DNA from 4 places in the Pseudomonas siliginis genome. Region 4 is predicted to be linked to each of the others. Evidence: predicted binding sites of a transcription regulator. Region 4 holds the regulator's gene; each other region holds the start of a gene.
The links. The regulator sigma-54, encoded in region 4, starts transcription at its own class of promoters, with help from an activator protein. The targets are predictions, from matches to a motif close to ANTGGCATNNANNTTGCTNT.
Positions count from the first base shown of each region.

Region 1: NF676_RS23020 (pilin) is a predicted target of sigma-54. The motif match lies at 2,379-2,398, and genes of this name have one in related genera.
Region 2: NF676_RS08090 (flagellar hook-length control protein FliK) is a predicted target of sigma-54. The motif match lies at 2,631-2,650, and genes of this name have one in related genera.
Region 3: flhA (flagellar biosynthesis protein FlhA) is a predicted target of sigma-54. The motif match lies at 2,200-2,219, and genes of this name have one in related genera.

Region 1 is NZ_CP099598.1:5,019,095-5,023,465, reverse strand. Features, by position in the region: gene NF676_RS23030 (type II secretion system F family protein) at 1-515, opposite strand, end outside; gene pilB (type IV-A pilus assembly ATPase PilB) at 518-2,218, opposite strand; gene NF676_RS23020 (pilin) at 2,445-2,861, shown strand; gene NF676_RS23015 (BON domain-containing protein) at 3,156-3,509, shown strand; gene NF676_RS23010 (DUF2845 domain-containing protein) at 3,773-4,072, opposite strand; gene NF676_RS23005 (DUF748 domain-containing protein) at 4,069-4,371, opposite strand, start outside.
Region 2 is NZ_CP099598.1:1,706,244-1,710,614, forward strand. Features, by position in the region: gene NF676_RS08075 (STAS domain-containing protein) at 190-495, shown strand; gene NF676_RS08080 (ATP-binding SpoIIE family protein phosphatase) at 501-2,204, shown strand; gene NF676_RS08085 (Hpt domain-containing protein) at 2,235-2,582, shown strand; gene NF676_RS08090 (flagellar hook-length control protein FliK) at 2,688-4,055, shown strand.
Region 3 is NZ_CP099598.1:1,718,017-1,722,387, forward strand. Features, by position in the region: gene NF676_RS08140 (immunoglobulin-like domain-containing protein) at 1-1,009, opposite strand, end outside; gene NF676_RS08145 (DUF6124 family protein) at 1,299-1,658, opposite strand; gene flhA (flagellar biosynthesis protein FlhA) at 2,279-4,371, shown strand, end outside.
Region 4 is NZ_CP099598.1:1,002,953-1,007,323, forward strand. Features, by position in the region: gene rapZ (RNase adapter RapZ) at 1-774, opposite strand, end outside; gene ptsN (PTS IIA-like nitrogen regulatory protein PtsN) at 777-1,241, opposite strand; gene hpf (ribosome hibernation-promoting factor, HPF/YfiA family) at 1,253-1,561, opposite strand; gene NF676_RS04870 (RNA polymerase factor sigma-54) at 1,635-3,125, opposite strand; gene lptB (LPS export ABC transporter ATP-binding protein) at 3,292-4,017, opposite strand; gene lptA (lipopolysaccharide transport periplasmic protein LptA) at 4,017-4,371, opposite strand, start outside.

The sequences.
Region 1 (4,371 bases), 2.0 Mb from region 4:
GTCATGGCTTTCTTGATCTTGGCCTTGAGCGCTTCGCTTTTTTCCTTATAGGTCGCGACCCGTTCAAGCAAGGTGTCGAGGGCGCCAGACTGTTCGCCGGCGTCGACCAGATTGCAGTACAACTCGTCGAAGTATTGCGGTTTCTTGCGCAGGGCCGTAGCGAAGCTGTTACCGGCCGCGACCTCCTGTTTGACCTCGTCGACCAGTTTGCGCATGGCCGGGTTTTCGAAGCCTTCGCCGATGATGTCGAAGGACTGCAACAGCGGCACGCCGGCCTTCATCATGGTCGCCATCTGCCGGGTGAACAGGGCGATGTCCTGCGGTTTGATGCGTTTGCCCAAGGTCAGCAGGGAGGCGGATTTCTTGCGCACCTTGCCCGGGTTTATCCCCTGTTTGCGCAGTTGCGCCTTGATCAGTGCGGGGTTCTGTCCGCTCAACTCGCCGCTGACTTTACTGCCTTTGCGGTCCGTGCCTTCCCAGGCGTAAACGCTGACTTTCGCTGCCTTGACCGCCATGTTCAATCCTTGGTGACCCGGTTGATTTCCTCAAGGCTGGTGATGCCTTGCATGGCCTTGTGCAGCCCGGAAGTGCGCAGATCGGCGAAGCCGTCGCGGCGCATCTGAATATCGATTTCCAGCGAATTGCCCTCGGCCATGATCAACCGTTGCAGGTCCGGTGTGTTCTTTACCACTTCATAAATCCCCACGCGTCCTTTGTAACCGCCATTGCAGTGATCGCAACCGACCGGCTCGTAGATCGTGAAATGGCCGATGCGTTCCTCGGGGAAGCCTTCCTTGAGCAAGGTTTCGTGCGGGATCTCCAGCGGCCGCTTGCAGTGTGCGCACAACTTGCGCGCCAGACGCTGGGCGATGATCAGGCTGACCGAGGTGGCGATGTTGAAACCGGGAATGCCCATGTTGTGCAGGCGTGTCAGGGTTTCCGCTGCGCTATTGGTGTGCAGGGTCGACAGCACCAGGTGGCCGGTCTGCGCAGCCTTGATTGCGATCTCGGCGGTTTCCAGGTCGCGGATCTCGCCGACCATGATCACGTCCGGGTCCTGACGCAGAAACGAGCGCAGCGCTTGGGCAAAGTCCAGCCCTTGGCGGGGATTGACGTTGACCTGATTGATACCTTCCATGTTGATTTCCACCGGATCTTCGGCGGTGGAAATATTGATGTCGACGGTGTTGAGGATGTTCAGCCCGGTGTACAGCGACACGGTTTTACCGGAGCCGGTGGGGCCGGTGACCAGAATCATCCCTTGCGGCTGTTTCAGCGCGGCCAGGTACAAGGCTTTTTGTTCGGCCTCGTAGCCCAGCGCATCGATGCCCATTTGTGCACTGGACGGGTCGAGAATCCGGATCACCACTTTTTCGCCCCACAGAGTCGGCAGGGTGTTCACGCGAAAATCGATGGATTTGCTTTTCGACAGGCGCATTTTGATGCGGCCGTCCTGAGGTTTGCGCCGTTCCGAGATATCCAGACTGGCCATTACCTTCAAGCGCGCGGCAATGCGCCCGGCCAACTGGATCGGCGGCTTGGCCACCTCGCGCAGCATGCCGTCGGTGCGCATGCGCACCCGATAGTTTTTTTCGTAGGGTTCGAAATGCAGGTCGGAAGAGCCGCTTTTGATCGCATCGAGCAGCATCTTGTGCACAAAACGTACGACCGGGGCGTCGTCGGCATCGAGGCCGCCGATCACGTCCTGTTTGTTGTCATCAATGGACTCGACGTCGAGGCCGTCGAGATCGACATCGGCCATTTCCTCCAGGCCCGAGGCATGGCTGTCGAAGAACTTGTCGATGGCGTCGCTGAGCTTGTCGTCCTCCACCAGAATCGCTTCGGTGCTCAGGCCGGTGCTGAACTGGATGTCGCTGATCGCCTGCTGATTGCTTGGGTCGGAAAGGCCCACGAACAGTTTGTTGCCGCGCCGCCAGAGGGGCAGGGCGCAGTGCTGGCGAACCAGTTTCTCACTGACCAGACCCTTGGGCTGAGTCTCTTTGTCGAGGCAATGCAGATCGAGCAGGGCCATGCCGAAATGTTCCGAGGCGATCTCGGCAATTTGCCGGCTGTTGACCAGTTTGTTGTGCACCAGGTAATTGACCAGAGACACGCGATTGCGCTGGGCCTGCGCCCAGGATTGCCGGGCGCTTGTTTCCGTGAGCAGTTCGGCCTGGACCAATTGCTTGGCCAGACCGCTCAGAGCGATGTCATTCATGGGGATTCCGCACGCTTGCCGTTCATGACTTATAGCCTAGTCAAGTGACAGCGCCAAACACGGCCGGTGCAGGTGACAAAAAGTGTCAGATAGTGCGGTTGCGGGTTGTAGGAAACGGCGCAGGCGATTGCGCGCGCCCAGCAGGCGGGGCCTGAAAGGCGTTGGCATGGGCTGTGCTGAGCCTTGTTCAGATCATGAGATTTCGACTCATGCATGGAGCGTGTCTATGAAAAAACAACAAGGTTTCACATTGATCGAGCTGCTGATCGTTGTGGCGATCATCGGCATTCTGGCGACTATCGCCCTGCCGCAGTATTCGAAGTATCAGGCGCGGTCGAAGGTGACCGCTGGGATTGCGGAAGCATCAGCTCTTAAGGTCAATTTTGAAGACGTGATCAATGCCGGATCGACTGACCCGAGCATTACCAACGTGAACGGCGGCACAGCGGCCACGCAGAATTGCACGTTGGCGGCATCCGGAAAAGTCGCCGATGGGACGGGTACTATTACTTGTACGCTGCTCAACGCTCCAGCGCCTGTTCTCGGCCAGACCGTAACGCTGACACGCAGTCCTACCACTGGCTGGACCTGTAAGTTCTCCGGCTCGAAAGAATATACAACTACGAGCTGCCCAGGCGTTTGACACGCACCTGCAACTTAAAAAGCTCCGCAATTGCGGAGCTTTTTATGGCGCAACGGTTTTTAAAAGCTCCAATAATTTCAGCAGCTTATGAACTTTCCAAAAAACCGCAACTTGCATGCGAAGATTGAGCGAGTCATGCATTTTGCATGAAAATGAAAATTGGCATTTTTCATAACTCATTGTTTTTAAAAGAATTTATATGGCAAAAAAAGTTGGCACAGCGTTCGCAATATCTCCGGTAACCCTGCTGACAAGCGTTACAGCAGACTTCCAGTAAAAACAGGAGTTACTCGTATGAAGAAGTTCGCTATCACTGCCGCTGCTACCGCTCTGACCCTGACCATGGCTGGTGGCGCTTTCGCCCAGTCCGCTCAGGCTACCCAGTCGCCAATGGTTCTGGCTGCCGGTGAAATGACCAAGGCTAAAGAAGAGACTTCCGATACCTGGATCACCACCAAGGTCAAAGCTGATCTAGTCACCGAAAAAGGCATTCCAGGCACTGATATCAAAGTCGAAACCAACAAGGGTGTAGTTTCCCTGTCGTCGACCACTGCGGTAACCGAGTCGCAGAAAGAAGTCGCCGTAGGCATCGCCAAGAAAATCAAAGGCGTTAAAGCGGTCTCCGCTGACGGCCTGAAAGCCGAGTAAGGCAAGACTTCTCGCCTGAACCGGGAGAAGACGCGACAGACGGGCCGAGCAATACGTCTGCCGCAACTTTAGAGTTCATGCGAACGGTCACACGGATGTGACCATTACAGGCCCCGGCACTTGTGTCGGGGCCTGTTCTATTTGGGCAATACCAATGTGGGAGCGAGCCTGCTCGCGAATGCGTAGTGTCAGCCGACAAGTTCGTCAGTAGACAGACCGTATTCGCGAGCAGGCTCGCTCCCACAGGGTGAATTTCGTTCGGCTTAGTTACCGCGTTTGCTGTTGATCTGCCGCAGGCGATTGCCTTCGAAGCGCAGGTATTGATACATGCCGTTGTTTGGTCCGTAGGTCCATTCCTCGACCTGAAACTCTTCGCGCCGATTGGCACTGCGCTTGTAGCCGAGCACATCGCGGCTGACCGGCTCGCCGCATTTTTGCAGCACTTCGCTGGCGCGGTCGCCGAGGCTGATCAACTGGCTACCGCAGCGCAATGTATCCGAAGCTGACGCGTGGCCGGCGGCGCACGTCAGAGCGAGCACAGCCAGCCAGTTACGCACGGTCATTCGGCATCCAGGTGCATTTGCGTGACCACGCGGCCATCGCTTTCGGCCTCGCCGAGGTTGGCGTCGATGAAATACACGCGGTCATCCTCGAGCTTGCCCTTGTCGACCAGGTAATCCTTGATGGTGCTGGCGCGATCCTGGCCCAACTGGCGCAACAGCACCTCGCTGCCACTCCAGAACGCGATCACGCCCTGGCGCATTTTCGCCGTGCGTTCTTCCTTGCCCAGATCTTTCCATTCTGCCGGTGGCTGGGTTTTCAGGCGGGTGCGGTAGATGCCTTCGAGCAACGCGCCTTTCTC
Region 2 (4,371 bases), 700 kb from region 4:
CCTCACCGCCAAACCCTGTGGGAGCGAGCCTGCTCGCGAAAGCGCCGTGTCAGTCAATCCTGTAGTCAACTGACAGAATGCCTTCGCGAGCAGGCTCGCTCCCACACTTGTTCCACTGTTGCGCCTTGCCCCAAGCCTATCCAGGTGCTAAACCTTGTACAGGTTCGTCAATGACAAGGAAGCCAGTCAATGTCAGTCGTTACAGAAGTCTCTCCAGACCAGAAAAAGCTCACGATCGCCGTCAAAGGCCGGTTCGATTTCGGTCGCCATCAGGAATTTCGCGAGTCGTATGAACGGCTCCCACACAAACCCGAATCCATCGTGGTCGATCTCAAAGAGGCCACTTACCTCGACAGCTCTGCGCTGGGCATGCTGCTTCTGCTGCGTGATCACGCCGGTGGCGACAATTCGGATATCCGCGTCGTCAACAGCAGCTCCGATGTGAAGAAAATCCTCGCGATTTCCAACTTCGACAAACTCTTCGACATCAGTTGACGCCCATGCAGGCGCAAGAGCCGCTGACCATTCTTATCGCCGAAGACAGCGCCGCCGACCGGCTGCTGCTGTCGACCATTGTCCGCCGTCAAGGTCATCAGGTGCTGACAGCGGTCAATGGTGCGGAGGCGGTCGAATGCTTCCAGCAGCAACAACCCGATCTGGTGTTGATGGACGCGCTGATGCCGGTGATGGACGGCTTCGAAGCGGCGCGGCAGATCAAGGCGCTGGCGGGTGAAGCGTTGGTGCCGATCATTTTCCTCACGTCGCTGACCGAGAGTGAAGCGCTGGCTCGGTGTCTGGAGGCTGGCGGCGACGATTTTCTGGCGAAGCCGTACAACCAGGTGATCCTTGCCGCCAAAATCAAGGCGATGGATCGCTTGCGGCGCCTTCAGGCAACGGTCCTGCAGCAGCGTGATCTGATCGCAAAACATCATGACTATCTACTCAACGAACAACGCGTGGCCAAAGCGGTGTTCGACAAGGTCGCACATTCCGGTTGCCTGAGTGCGCCGAACATCCGTTACCTGCAATCGCCGTATGCGCTGTTCAACGGTGACTTGTTGCTGGCGGCGTACACGCCTGCCGGTGACATGCACGTCATGCTCGGCGATTTCACCGGGCATGGCTTGCCGGCAGCGGTGGGGGCGATGCCGCTGGCCGAAGTGTTTTATGGGATGACCGCCAAGGGCTATGGCCTGGCCGAAACCCTGCGCGAGATGAACGCCAAGCTCAAGCGCATCCTGCCGGTGGACATGTTCTGCTGTGCCACCTTGCTCAGTCTGAGTTTCCAGAGCCGTTCGGTGGAGGTGTGGAATGGTGGCATGCCCGACGGTTACCTGCACCGCATGGCCAGCGGCGAGCGTGTGCCCTTGCCGGCGCGGCATTTGCCCCTTGGGATTCTCAGCGCGCAAGCCTTCGATGACCGTACGGATGTGTATCCGATGGCCGTCGATGATCGAGTGTTTCTGTTATCGGACGGCGTGATCGATACCTGCGATGCCAATGACCAGTTGTTCGGCGTCGAACGCTTGCAGCAGGTGTTTGCGGCGAACCGTGAGCCGGATCGGTTATTCGAGGATATCGAGCAAGCGTTGCGCGATTTTCGTGGGCAGGCCCGTGATGATGTGAGCATGGTCGAAGTCAGTCTGCTCGAGTCGGCGCAGGCCCACGGCGCAGCGCCGGTGTATTCCGACAGCGGCCAGTCGTGCCCGCTGGACTGGTCGGCCAGTTTCGAGTTTCGCGGCGCCACACTCAGGCGCTTCAATCCATTGCCGTTCCTCTTGCAGTTGCTGCTTGAGGTGCATGGCCTGCGCGCGCAAAGCGGGGCGCTGTACAGCGTGCTCGCCGAGTTGTATTCCAATGGGCTGGAGCATGGCGTGCTCGGGCTGGACTCGAGCCTCAAACGCGATGCGGCAGGTTTCGCCCGCTACTATGAAATGCGCGCGGCGCGGTTGGAGGCGCTGCAAGACGGTTTCGTGCGCGTGCATCTGCAGGTGCAACCGCAAGGCGAGGGTGGGCGGCTGGTCATTCGTGTCGATGACAGTGGCAAGGGGTTTGATGTGGCGCGGGTCATGGAAAGGCCCGTGGATAACGTCCGCTTGTCGGGACGCGGCATCGGTCTGGTCCGGCAACTGGGGCGCAACGCCAGTTGGTCGGACCAAGGTCGTAGTGCCAGCGTGGAGTTTTTCTGGGAGATTGAGGCATAATCCGCCCATTCTTGATCAAGGAGTGAGCAAGTGACAGACGCACATGTAAATCGCGAAGTCCTCGATACTTTGCGCGAGGTGATGGAGGACGGCTATACGGAATTGCTGGAGACTTTTCTGGCAGATTCGCAAAGCCGCCTGCACGAGTTGCAGGACAGCACCAGCGCCAAAGCGCTTTCCGATGTAGCGCATAGCTTCAAGGGCAGCGCCAGCAACATGGGCGCGGTTCGACTGGCCGAGTTGTGCCAGGACCTGGAGTCGAATGCGAAGGACAAAAGCCCGGAAGCGCTCGCTCAGCTAGTCGCCGATATCCATTCTGAATTCGCCGAAGTACGTCCGGTGTACGAAAGCGAAAAGCACCACGCCCACATCCACTGAAGCTGCCGTCCGGCGCTTTTCGCAAGTGTCTGGCCAAACTGGCCCGGCACTTGCAGTCAACTTGCTCAACTGTACCTACGATCCCAGTGCAGCGGAGACCGTGTCATGCCTGCGACCCCCAACATTCTTCTTCAGACCGCCGCTCAGGCCAAGGCCCAAGCCGCCTCTGCCAAATCGTCGGCAATGGCCGCAGACGCCGGGGACAAGGCCTCCAGCTTCGCCAAAGTGTTCGCCGATCAGGCGCCGGTCAAGCCCGCCGTGAGCGCTGACAATTCAGTCAAGCCGGCACGCGATAAGGTCGCGGACAGCAGCGGCAAAAAGGATATCGGCAAAGAGCAGTCTGCCGCGCCCCAGCCAGCAGTTGCCGATAGCGGCAAAGCGTTGCCTGCCGACAAAGCGGCGGCGAGCGACGACGCGACTGCCACTGCCGATGACACCGCTGAAACCATACAAACCCCTGTGGCCGATGCCGCGCCTGTAGACCCGGCCCTTGATCCGGCCTTGGCGCAAGTCGTTCAGCCGTTGGTGGCAGCGCCTGTGGTGCAAACGCCAACAGTCGCCACGCCAGCCCAGCCGGAAACCGAGACGCCTGCATTGGCGGTCGTGTCGGGCATGGTCAAAGATCCGGCGGCAACCGACAGCGATTTCGATCCATCGGCCGACCCGCTCGACTCGATGCCGGCCGTGCGCATGGCGATGGAGCAGGGCGGGCATATTTCCGCCGCCAGTCAGGCGCAACCGAAAGCCACGCCTGCTCAAGCTCAGGCTGACGGTGAATTGACCGCCGCGCAGAACTTTGCCGCCGGCATGGCCAGCATGCTCGACGTGCAGGCCGACAAGGACAGCACCAGTCAGGGCGGCGAACAAGCTTTCAGCGGGCTGATCGACGATGGTCTGAAGGATCTGAAATCGGCTACCAGCGACACCCGCGTCGATGACTTCGCCAACCGTCTGGCGGCACTGACCCAGGCCGCTACGCCGAAAACCGCCAATGCGCTGCCGGTGAATCAGCCGATCGCCATGCACCAGAGCGGCTGGACCGAAGAAGTGGTCAACCGCGTCATGTACCTGTCCAGCGTCAACCTGAAGGCCGCCGACATTCAGTTGCAACCGGCGGAGCTGGGGCGTCTGGATATCCGCGTGAACATGGTTCCCGATCAGCAGACCCAGGTCACCTTCATGAGCGCGCACCCGAGCGTGCGTGAAGCGCTCGACAGCCAGATGCACCGCCTGCGCGACATGTTCAACCAGCAGGGCATGGGCCAGGTGGATGTCAATGTCGCCGACCAGAACCGTGGCTGGCAGGGTCAGCAAGGTCAGGAACAGGCGCCGCAGGGGCAGAGTGGCCGGACCAGCGCTGCGGGTGGCCGCTTGGATTCGGCGGATGAGGAATTGGCACCGGCTACTGTCGCTGAAGTGGCGGCGCAGACTACCAGCGTAATTGGCAGCAGCGCGGTCGACTATTACGCCTGAGCAAATCAAGAGCCCCCTCACCCTAGCCCTCTCCCAGAGGGAGAGGGGACCGATTGGGGAATCTTGAAGAACTACGCCGACCTGAACGAGCATCGCTGAATCCGTTCGACATTCGGCGACCTGTTGATTCCCGCCCTGAACTTGCAATCACCTCGGTTGTGCAGGTCGATGTCCAGCCCCATTACATCTCGGTCGGCCCCCTCTCCCTCCGGGAGAGGGCTGGGGTGAGGGTGCTTTTGACTTTAGCGTCGTTCTCGACCTCCGACACTTCTGGCATAACACTTGCTCTTGCCTTGCCGTGCGACTGTGAAACCCC
Region 3 (4,371 bases), 720 kb from region 4:
CATTGCTCTTGTCCTCCGATACCCAGAATTCCAGTTTCAACAGCGATCCTTCTTTCAATTCTTTCAGAAAAGCTATGAGCAGCGGTTTATCCCAGAACCCCTGACTGACCCAGGTCGCATTCACCTTGTGGGTGTCACCATTCCAGAATTGCAGGACGTGCGCCGAGCCGTCGGGTTTCTGGCCAGTGACCTTCAGCCACACCTGCTGACCGACCTGGATTCCCGTCCAGTTGCGTGCTCGTAGCGTAGCGTCCTGGCCCCTCAGTGCGGCCACGTCGAGCATGCCGTCCACGGCCTCAGCGATTATCGGCGAGTTGTACACCTTCTGATTGGCGGTGATAGTGATCGGGGTCGTCGCCGACTCATTGTTGTTGGTCAATTGATCGCGCACCCTGGCGAAGACCGAATGGGTGCCGTCGCCTATCAACTGCAATTCTGCAGCCGTCAGGGTGTGGTTGATCGGGCTTGTGGGGTTGGCAAATGTGATGCTCCAAGTGCCTATGGTGAGCGTCACCGTGTCGTGAGGCCGTGGGTAACCGACGGTGATCGTGATGACCGCCGTCTGCCCCGGTACGACGCTGGGTGGATGGCTGACGGTGACGGTAGGCGCCGGGTTGTTGTAGAGCAGCTTGAGTGTGGGTGAGTCGGCGTCGTTACCGCTGGATCGGGTCACTCTGTAGTGGACATCGTTGACACCGTTTGTGAACCAACTCGCCGGCACGCGCAAAAGAATGCGTTCCTGCTCTTCACCGGGATAGATGGTTTTGCTGATGCCGGTGTTGACTCCGTTGACAAAAATAGTCACGACGTCATAAGCCGCCATGACCCAATTCCGCAAGCCGGTTAAGGGGTCGATGACAAGTTCTACCCCAGATGGAGTGAATGCCGAGAGAGGAAGGCCACCATCAGCAGTACCTGGAGGCAGCACCGGTGTTATCCATTGCGGGGGGTACACGGGATACAAGGCCAGGGCTGCGTTGGCTTCGGTTGAATAGACTTGAACGCTCATTCCGTTCTCCTCGAACACTGGTGATGAACAATGGCAGGCAAGGTTCATCACAACGCAGAACGAGGCGTCCGTCACCTGTCAGATCTGACAGGTGGGGACGGTTTTCCGACCAATGGTATCGCTGAAGGGGTGGGCGCTCATGCGCCGCCGAGAGGCCTAGCTCGCGCAAGCTGCACTCGACAGGATCTTCAGCCGCTGCAAGATTTGCATCCAAGAAGATCAAAATGTGGGAGCGAGCTTGCTCGCCAAAAGGCCGGCTCTCTCACTCGAATCACTCAGCCGAACCGCATCATCCAGGCAACTCCAGATTATCCAGCACCCGATTTACCGCCAGTTCCCCGAGCATGATCAGCTGCGCAATCCCCATCAGCGTTCGGCGCTGCGATGGTTTGACCAGCCCGGCGAATTCCTGGGCGATGGTTTTGGCCGAGGCGAGGGTTTCGCAGGCGTTGGCCAGGAGGTCTTCGTTTTTGGTGTCGGCGGTGACGGCGTACATGGCGCGGGGGCTGAACGGTGGTGGGGTCGAGCCGGGTGGGCAGAGGTAGTGGTCGAGGGCGCGGTCGGCGGCTTGGTGGAGTTTTTTTGAATCGAGGGATTCGTAGGGGGAGGTGGGGGCGGATTCGGGCGGGTTGGGTGTGGGTTTGATCATGGTGAAGCTCCTATATAAGTGGAGCCGTCAGGCACTGTCGCTAAACAGTAAGGTGGCGGCTGTACGCAGGTTAGCGAACCGGTTATAGGCACCCGGCAGACCCGAAGGTCTCCCACATACAGCCACCATGGCGCAGTCGCAGATACTGAACCCGCGACAAAGCATGGAACGCTGATGCACCTATTCAAGATCCGGGTCGCTAAACCCGATCGCTGATTCGTCAGCGACCGGACCACAATAGAATCCGACCCCCAGGTGCACAAGCCGGCGGATTCTGGCTTGGCTGTAGGCAATGGCGCAAGGATTTGTAGCCTTGAGACCGTGTCTGCTGGTGTCTTGTAAACAGCTTCGTTTAAATCGAAAAAAATGCGCCGCATTCGAAGGCCTCTTCGCGAGCAGGCTCGCTCCCACAGGGGCCGTATTCCAAATGTCCGATTGGGAATGCATGTCAAACTGTGGGAGCGAGCCTGCTCGCGAAGGGGCCAGCCCAATCAGCCGATAAATCCCAAGTAAAACCGCTCTATTTCATTCCCCGGCAAAAGTTGGAAAGCTTCTTGCAATAGCCGCCCTGCGCCCGTTCGGGGCGTCAAAAGTTTGCTTTAAAGGAACGGGGAAAACCGGTGGATCGCACTCAGTTATTCAATACAGCACGCACCAACGTTGCCGACCTCAGTCGAGGCAATCTGGGCGTGCCGTTGTTGCTGCTGGTCATGCTGGCGATGATGATGTTGCCAGTACCGCCGTTCCTGCTCGACGTCTTCTTTACCTTCAACATTGCCCTGTCCATCGTCGTCCTGCTGGTCTGCGTGTATGCGCTGCGGCCGCTGGATTTCGCCGTGTTCCCGACGATTCTGCTGGTGGCGACGTTGCTGCGACTGGCGCTGAACGTGGCCTCGACGCGGGTGGTAATGCTCCACGGTCAGGACGGCCATGCCGCGGCTGGTAAGGTGATTCAGGCGTTCGGTGAGGTGGTGATCGGCGGTAACTACGTGGTCGGTATCGTGGTCTTCGCGATCCTCATGATCATCAACTTCGTCGTGGTGACCAAGGGTGCCGGGCGGATTTCCGAGGTGAGCGCGCGCTTCACCCTCGATGCGATGCCCGGCAAACAAATGGCGATCGACGCCGACCTCAACGCCGGTTTGATTGACCAGAACCAGGCCAAATCGCGCCGTCAGGAAGTCGCCCAGGAGGCGGAGTTCTACGGTTCGATGGACGGTGCCAGCAAGTTTGTCCGTGGTGACGCCATCGCCGGCCTGCTGATTCTGTTCATCAACCTCATCGGCGGCATGGCCGTGGGTATCTTCCAGCACGGCATGAGCTTCGGCGATGCGGGCAAGGTTTACGCCTTGCTGACCATCGGTGACGGTTTAGTGGCGCAATTGCCATCACTGTTGTTATCTACAGCAGCGGCGATCATGGTGACCCGCGCTTCCGGCTCGGAAGACATGGGCAAGCAGATCAATCGCCAGATGTTCGCCTCGCCGAAAGCACTGGCCGTGGCCGCTGGTTTGATGGCGGTGATGGGCCTTGTGCCGGGCATGCCGCACTTCTCCTTCCTGAGTATGGCGGCGCTGGCTGCGGGCGGCGCTTACCTGTTCTGGAAGAAGCAGAACGTTGCCAAGGTCGTGGCGCTGGAAGAGGTCAAGCGTCAGCAGGAACTGCTGCCGTCACCGGCCCGCGCCATGGAAACCAAAGAGCTGGGCTGGGACGACGTGACGCCGATCGACATGATCGGCCTGGAAGTCGGCTATCGCCTGATTCCGCTGGTGGACCGCAATCAGGGTGGGCAATTGCTCGCGCGGATCAAGGGTGTGCGCAAGAAGCTCTCGCAGGATCTGGGCTTTCTGATGCCGACCGTGCATATCCGCGACAACCTCGATCTGGCGCCGAGCGCGTATCGGCTGACGCTGATGGGCGTGATTCTCGCCGAGGCCGAGATCTACCCGGATCGCGAACTGGCGATCAACCCGGGTCAGGTCTACGGCTCGCTCAACGGTATCAACGCCAAAGATCCGGCTTTCGGCCTGGAGGCGGTGTGGATCGAAATCAGCCAGCGCGCCCAGGCGCAATCGCTCGGCTACACCGTGGTCGATGCGAGCACCGTGGTCGCCACGCACTTGAACCAGATTCTGTACAAGCACTCCAGTGAGCTGATTGGCCACGAGGAAGTGCAGCAACTCATGCAATTGCTGGCCAAGAGCTCGCCGAAACTGGCGGAAGAGCTGGTGCCGGGCGTGGTTTCGCTGTCGCAGTTGCTCAAGGTCCTGCAAGCGCTGCTCGCCGAGCACGTGCCGGTGCGCGACATTCGCAGCATCGCCGAAGCGATCGCGAACAACGCTGCCAAGAGTCAAGATACCGCCGCGCTGGTCGCCGCTGTGCGGGTCGGCGTATCCCGTGCAATCGTCCAAAGCATTGTAGGCACTGAGTCCGAGCTGCCTGTAATCACATTGGAACCAAGGTTGGAACAGATATTGCTCAATAGTCTGCAGAAGGCAGGACAAGGCTCGGAAGAGGGCGTTCTGCTGGAGCCGAGCATGGCCGAGAAGCTGCAACGTTCGTTGATCGAAGCGGCCCAGCGTCAGGAAATGCAAGGCCAACCGGTGATCCTGCTGGTAGCAGGCCCGATTCGCGCGATGCTCTCGCGTTTCGGCCGCCTCGCAGTGCCAGGGCTGCATGTACTGGCCTACCAGGAAGTACCGGACAACAAGCA
Region 4 (4,371 bases):
GCGGTGATGCCCGCCGGTGCAGCCAATGGCAATGGTGACGTAGGCGCGGTTGCTGGCGGCGAAGCGTGGCAGCCACTTGTTCAGGTAGGCGTAGATGTCCTGATACATTTCTTCGACATCCGGCTGCTGCGCCAGGTACTCGGCCACCGGTGCATCAAGGCCCGACTGAGCGCGCAGCTCCGGTTTCCAGTACGGATTGGGCAGGCAGCGCACGTCGAACACCAGGTCGGCGTCGACCGGCATGCCGCGCTTGAAGCCGAACGACTCGACCAGAAACGCCGTACCGGGCTCCGGTTGATTCAACAGGCGCAACTTGATGGTGTCGCGCAGTTGATACAGATTCAGACTGGTGGTGTTGATCTTCAGGTCGGCCAGATCGGCAATCGGACCGAGCAGGGCGGTTTCGTCGTGAATCGCCTCGGCCAGTGAGCGATTGGCGTTGCTCAGCGGGTGACGACGACGGGTCTCGGAAAAACGCTTGAGCAGGGTTTCTTCATCGGCGTCCAGGTACAGCACATCGCACTTGATATGCTTGGCACGCACGTCTTCGAGCAACTCAGGGAAACGTGACAGATGGCTGGGCAGGTTGCGCGCATCGATCGACACGGCGACCAGCGGCTGCGCCAGTTCCGTGTGAATCAGCGCCCGCTCGGCCAGTTCCGGCAGCAAACCGGCCGGCAGATTGTCGATGCAGTAGTAGCCGTTGTCCTCAAGGACATTCAGGGCGGTACTTTTACCCGAGCCCGAACGGCCACTGACAATGATCAAACGCATGATTAGTGCCCGTTCTGCTCGTCCAGTACGACCTGGTACAAGGCTTCATTGCTCGGAGCGCTGCGTAGCTTGTCGCGCACTTCCTTGCGGTCGAGCATGCTGGCGATCTGGCGCAACAACTCCAGATGCGCGTCGGTTGCGGCTTCCGGGACCAGCAATACGAACAACAGGTCCACCGGAGCGCCGTCGATGGCGTCGAAATCGATCGGGGCTTCGAGGTGCAGCAGGGCGCTCACTGGCCCCGCGCAGCCCTTGAGGCGGCAGTGGGGAATGGCGATGCCGTTGCCAAAACCGGTGGAGCCGAGTTTTTCACGGGCGATCAGCGCCTCGAAGACATCCTGCATCGCCAGATCCGGCACTTCGCGGTGGATCAGGTTGGCAATCTGTTCGAGGGCTTTTTTCTTGCTGCCGCCCGGCGCGTTCACTTGGGAACGGCCGGGGGTCAGGATGGTTTCAAGTCGGATCATGGATAGGGGTGTTAACGACCGGTCGCGCCCTGGAGGAGGCTCTGGGTCTTTTCCTTATGCTTTTTGAGTTGGCGATCCAGCTTGTCGGTAAGTGAGTCGATCGCAGCGTACATGTCGGTATCTTCTGCGTTGGCGACCACTTCGCTGCCGGGGATATGCAAGGTGGCTTCGATCTTCTGCTTCAGCTTTTCGACGCACATCGTGACCTGCACGTTGGTGATCTTGTCGAAATGTCGCTCCAGTCGCTGGAGTTTTTCCTCGATGTAGGAACGCAGAGGTTGGGTCACTTCCAGTTGGTGTCCACTGATGTTGACTTGCATACAGCTTCTCCTTCGTTGCCAGTGCATAAAGCGGCAGGCCGAAAAGCCTGCCACTGGAACGCTGTAACGTGGCTTACATCAACCGCTTGCGTTCGCTCGAAGGCGCGATTCCGAGGGATTCGCGGTACTTGGCGACGGTGCGGCGAGCCACCTGAATGCCTTGTGCCTCCAGTAAACCAGCGATCTTGCTGTCACTCAACGGCTTTTTCTGATTTTCCGCAGCGACCAGTTTCTTGATGATCGCGCGGATCGCCGTGGACGAGCATTCGCCGCCTTCGGAGGTGCTGACGTGGCTGGAGAAAAAGTATTTCAGCTCATAAATACCGCGCGGGGTATGCATGAATTTCTGTGTGGTCACCCGGGAAATCGTCGATTCGTGCATGCCGACCGCTTCGGCGATGTCATGCAATACCAACGGCTTCATCGCTTCGTCGCCGTATTCGAGGAAGCCGCGCTGATGTTCGACGATCTGCGTGGCCACTTTCATCAGGGTTTCGTTGCGGCTCTGCAGGCTCTTGATGAACCAGCGGGCTTCCTGCAACTGGTTGCGCATGAAGGTGTTGTCGGCGCTGGTGTCGGCACGCTTAACAAACCCGGCGTACTGGGCATTGACGCGCAGGCGTGGCACCGATTCCTGGTTCAGCTCGACCAGCCAGCGCTCGTTGTCCTTGCGCACGATCACATCGGGAATGACGTATTCGGCTTCGGTTGATTCGATCTGCGAGCCCGGACGCGGATTGAGGCTCTGTACCAGCTCGATGACCTGGCGCAGCTCGTCTTCCTTGAGCTTCATCCGGCGCATCAACTGGCTGTAATCGCGGCTGCCGAGCAGGTCGATGTAATCGGCGACGAGGCGCTTGGCCTCGGTCAGCCACGGCGTCTTCGCGGGCAGCTGGCGCAATTGCAGCAGCAGGCATTCGCTGAGGTTGCGTGCGCCGATACCGGCGGGCTCGAATTGCTGGATGCGATGCAGGACGGCTTCGATTTCGTCGAGCTCGATGTCCAGTTCCGGATCGAACGCTTCAAGAATTTCTTCGAGTGTTTCGTCCAGATAGCCCTGATTGTTGATGCAGTCGATCAGGGTGACAGCGATCAGGCGATCGGTGTCGGACATCGGTGCCAGGTTCAGTTGCCAGAGCAGATGGCTTTGCAGGCTCTCGCCGGCGGACGTGCGGGTGGTGAAATCCCACTCATCGTCATCGCTGCTGGGCAGGCTGCTGGCGCTGGTCTGGTAGACGTCTTCCCAGGCGGTATCCACTGGCAGTTCGTTGGGGATGCGCTCGTTCCAATCGCCATCCTCGAGGTTATCCACCGTCGGGGCGGTTTCCTGGTAGGAGGGTTCCTGGATTTCGGCGGGCTTCTGTTCGGCGTTGTCGGCCAGCGGATCGGCGTTGTCGAAGTCGTCGCCTTCTTCCTGGCGCTCGAGCATCGGATTGGATTCCAGAGCCTCCTGGATCTCCTGTTGCAGGTCCAGGGTCGACAATTGGAGCAGGCGGATGGCCTGTTGCAGCTGCGGTGTCATCGTCAGCTGCTGGCCCATTCTCAAGACTAGCGATGGTTTCATGGCAGGGGCTTAACACCTTATTCGCCGGCGCTTTGCGCCATCCACTACAGGGCGCCGAAGCGCCAAACTTAAGCAAATTATATGCCTGAAACTGAAGTGTTTGCCTAGAGCGCTGTAACAATTAAAGCGGATAAATGCGCCTTGAATCGATACAGCGCTGTCGCGCTTACAGGCGGAACTCGTGACCCAGATACACTTCCTTGACCAGATCGTTGGCCAGGATGGTCTCGGCATCGCCTTCAGCGATCAGTTGACCGTCGTTGACGATGTAAGCGGTTTCGCAGATATCCAGCGTCTCACGCACGTTGTGGTCGGTGATCAGCACGCCGATGCCCTTGGCCTTGAGGTGATGGATGATCTGCTTGATGTCGCCGACCGAGATCGGGTCGACACCGGCGAACGGTTCGTCGAGCAGGATGAACTTGGGTGCAGTGGCCAGGGCGCGAGCGATTTCCACCCGGCGACGCTCACCGCCGGACAGGCTCATGCCGAGGTTGTCGCGGATGTGGCTGATGTGGAATTCCTGCAGCAGGCTTTCCAGCTCCTTGCGACGACCGGCCTTGTCCAGCTCCGGGCGGGTCTCGAGGATCGCCATGATGTTGTCGGCGACCGACAGTTTACGGAAGATCGACGCTTCTTGCGGCAGATAGCCGATACCGGCCTTGGCGCGGCCGTGCATCGGCTGGTGGCTGACGTCCAGATCATCGATCAGCACACGGCCCTGATCTGCCTGCACCAGGCCAACGATCATGTAGAAGCACGTAGTCTTGCCGGCGCCGTTCGGGCCGAGCAAGCCGACGATCTGCCCGCTGTCGATCGACAGGCTGACGTCACGCACGACCTGGCGGCTTTTATAGGCCTTGGCCAGGTGCTGAGCTTTCAGAGTTGCCATTACTGGGATTTCTCTTCGGTTTTCTTCTTCGGCTGGATCACCATGTCGATGCGCGGACGCGATTCGGTGACCTTGCTGCCCGTGGCGCGACCGGCGCTGGCCAGCTTCTTCACGGTGTCGTAGACGATTTTTTCGCCCTGGGTGACGTTGTTATCCTTGTCGATAACCTTGGCCTTGTCGATCAGCACCACCCGGTTCTGCTGGGCGTGGTATTGAATCGTCACGCCGTAGCCCTTGACTGGGTTGGCGTCGCCCTGGGTCTGCAACTGCTCGAAGTAAGCCAGGTTGCCTACCGATGTCACCACGTCGATGTCGCCATTGGGCGCGCGCGTCATGGTCACGGTGTTGCCTTTA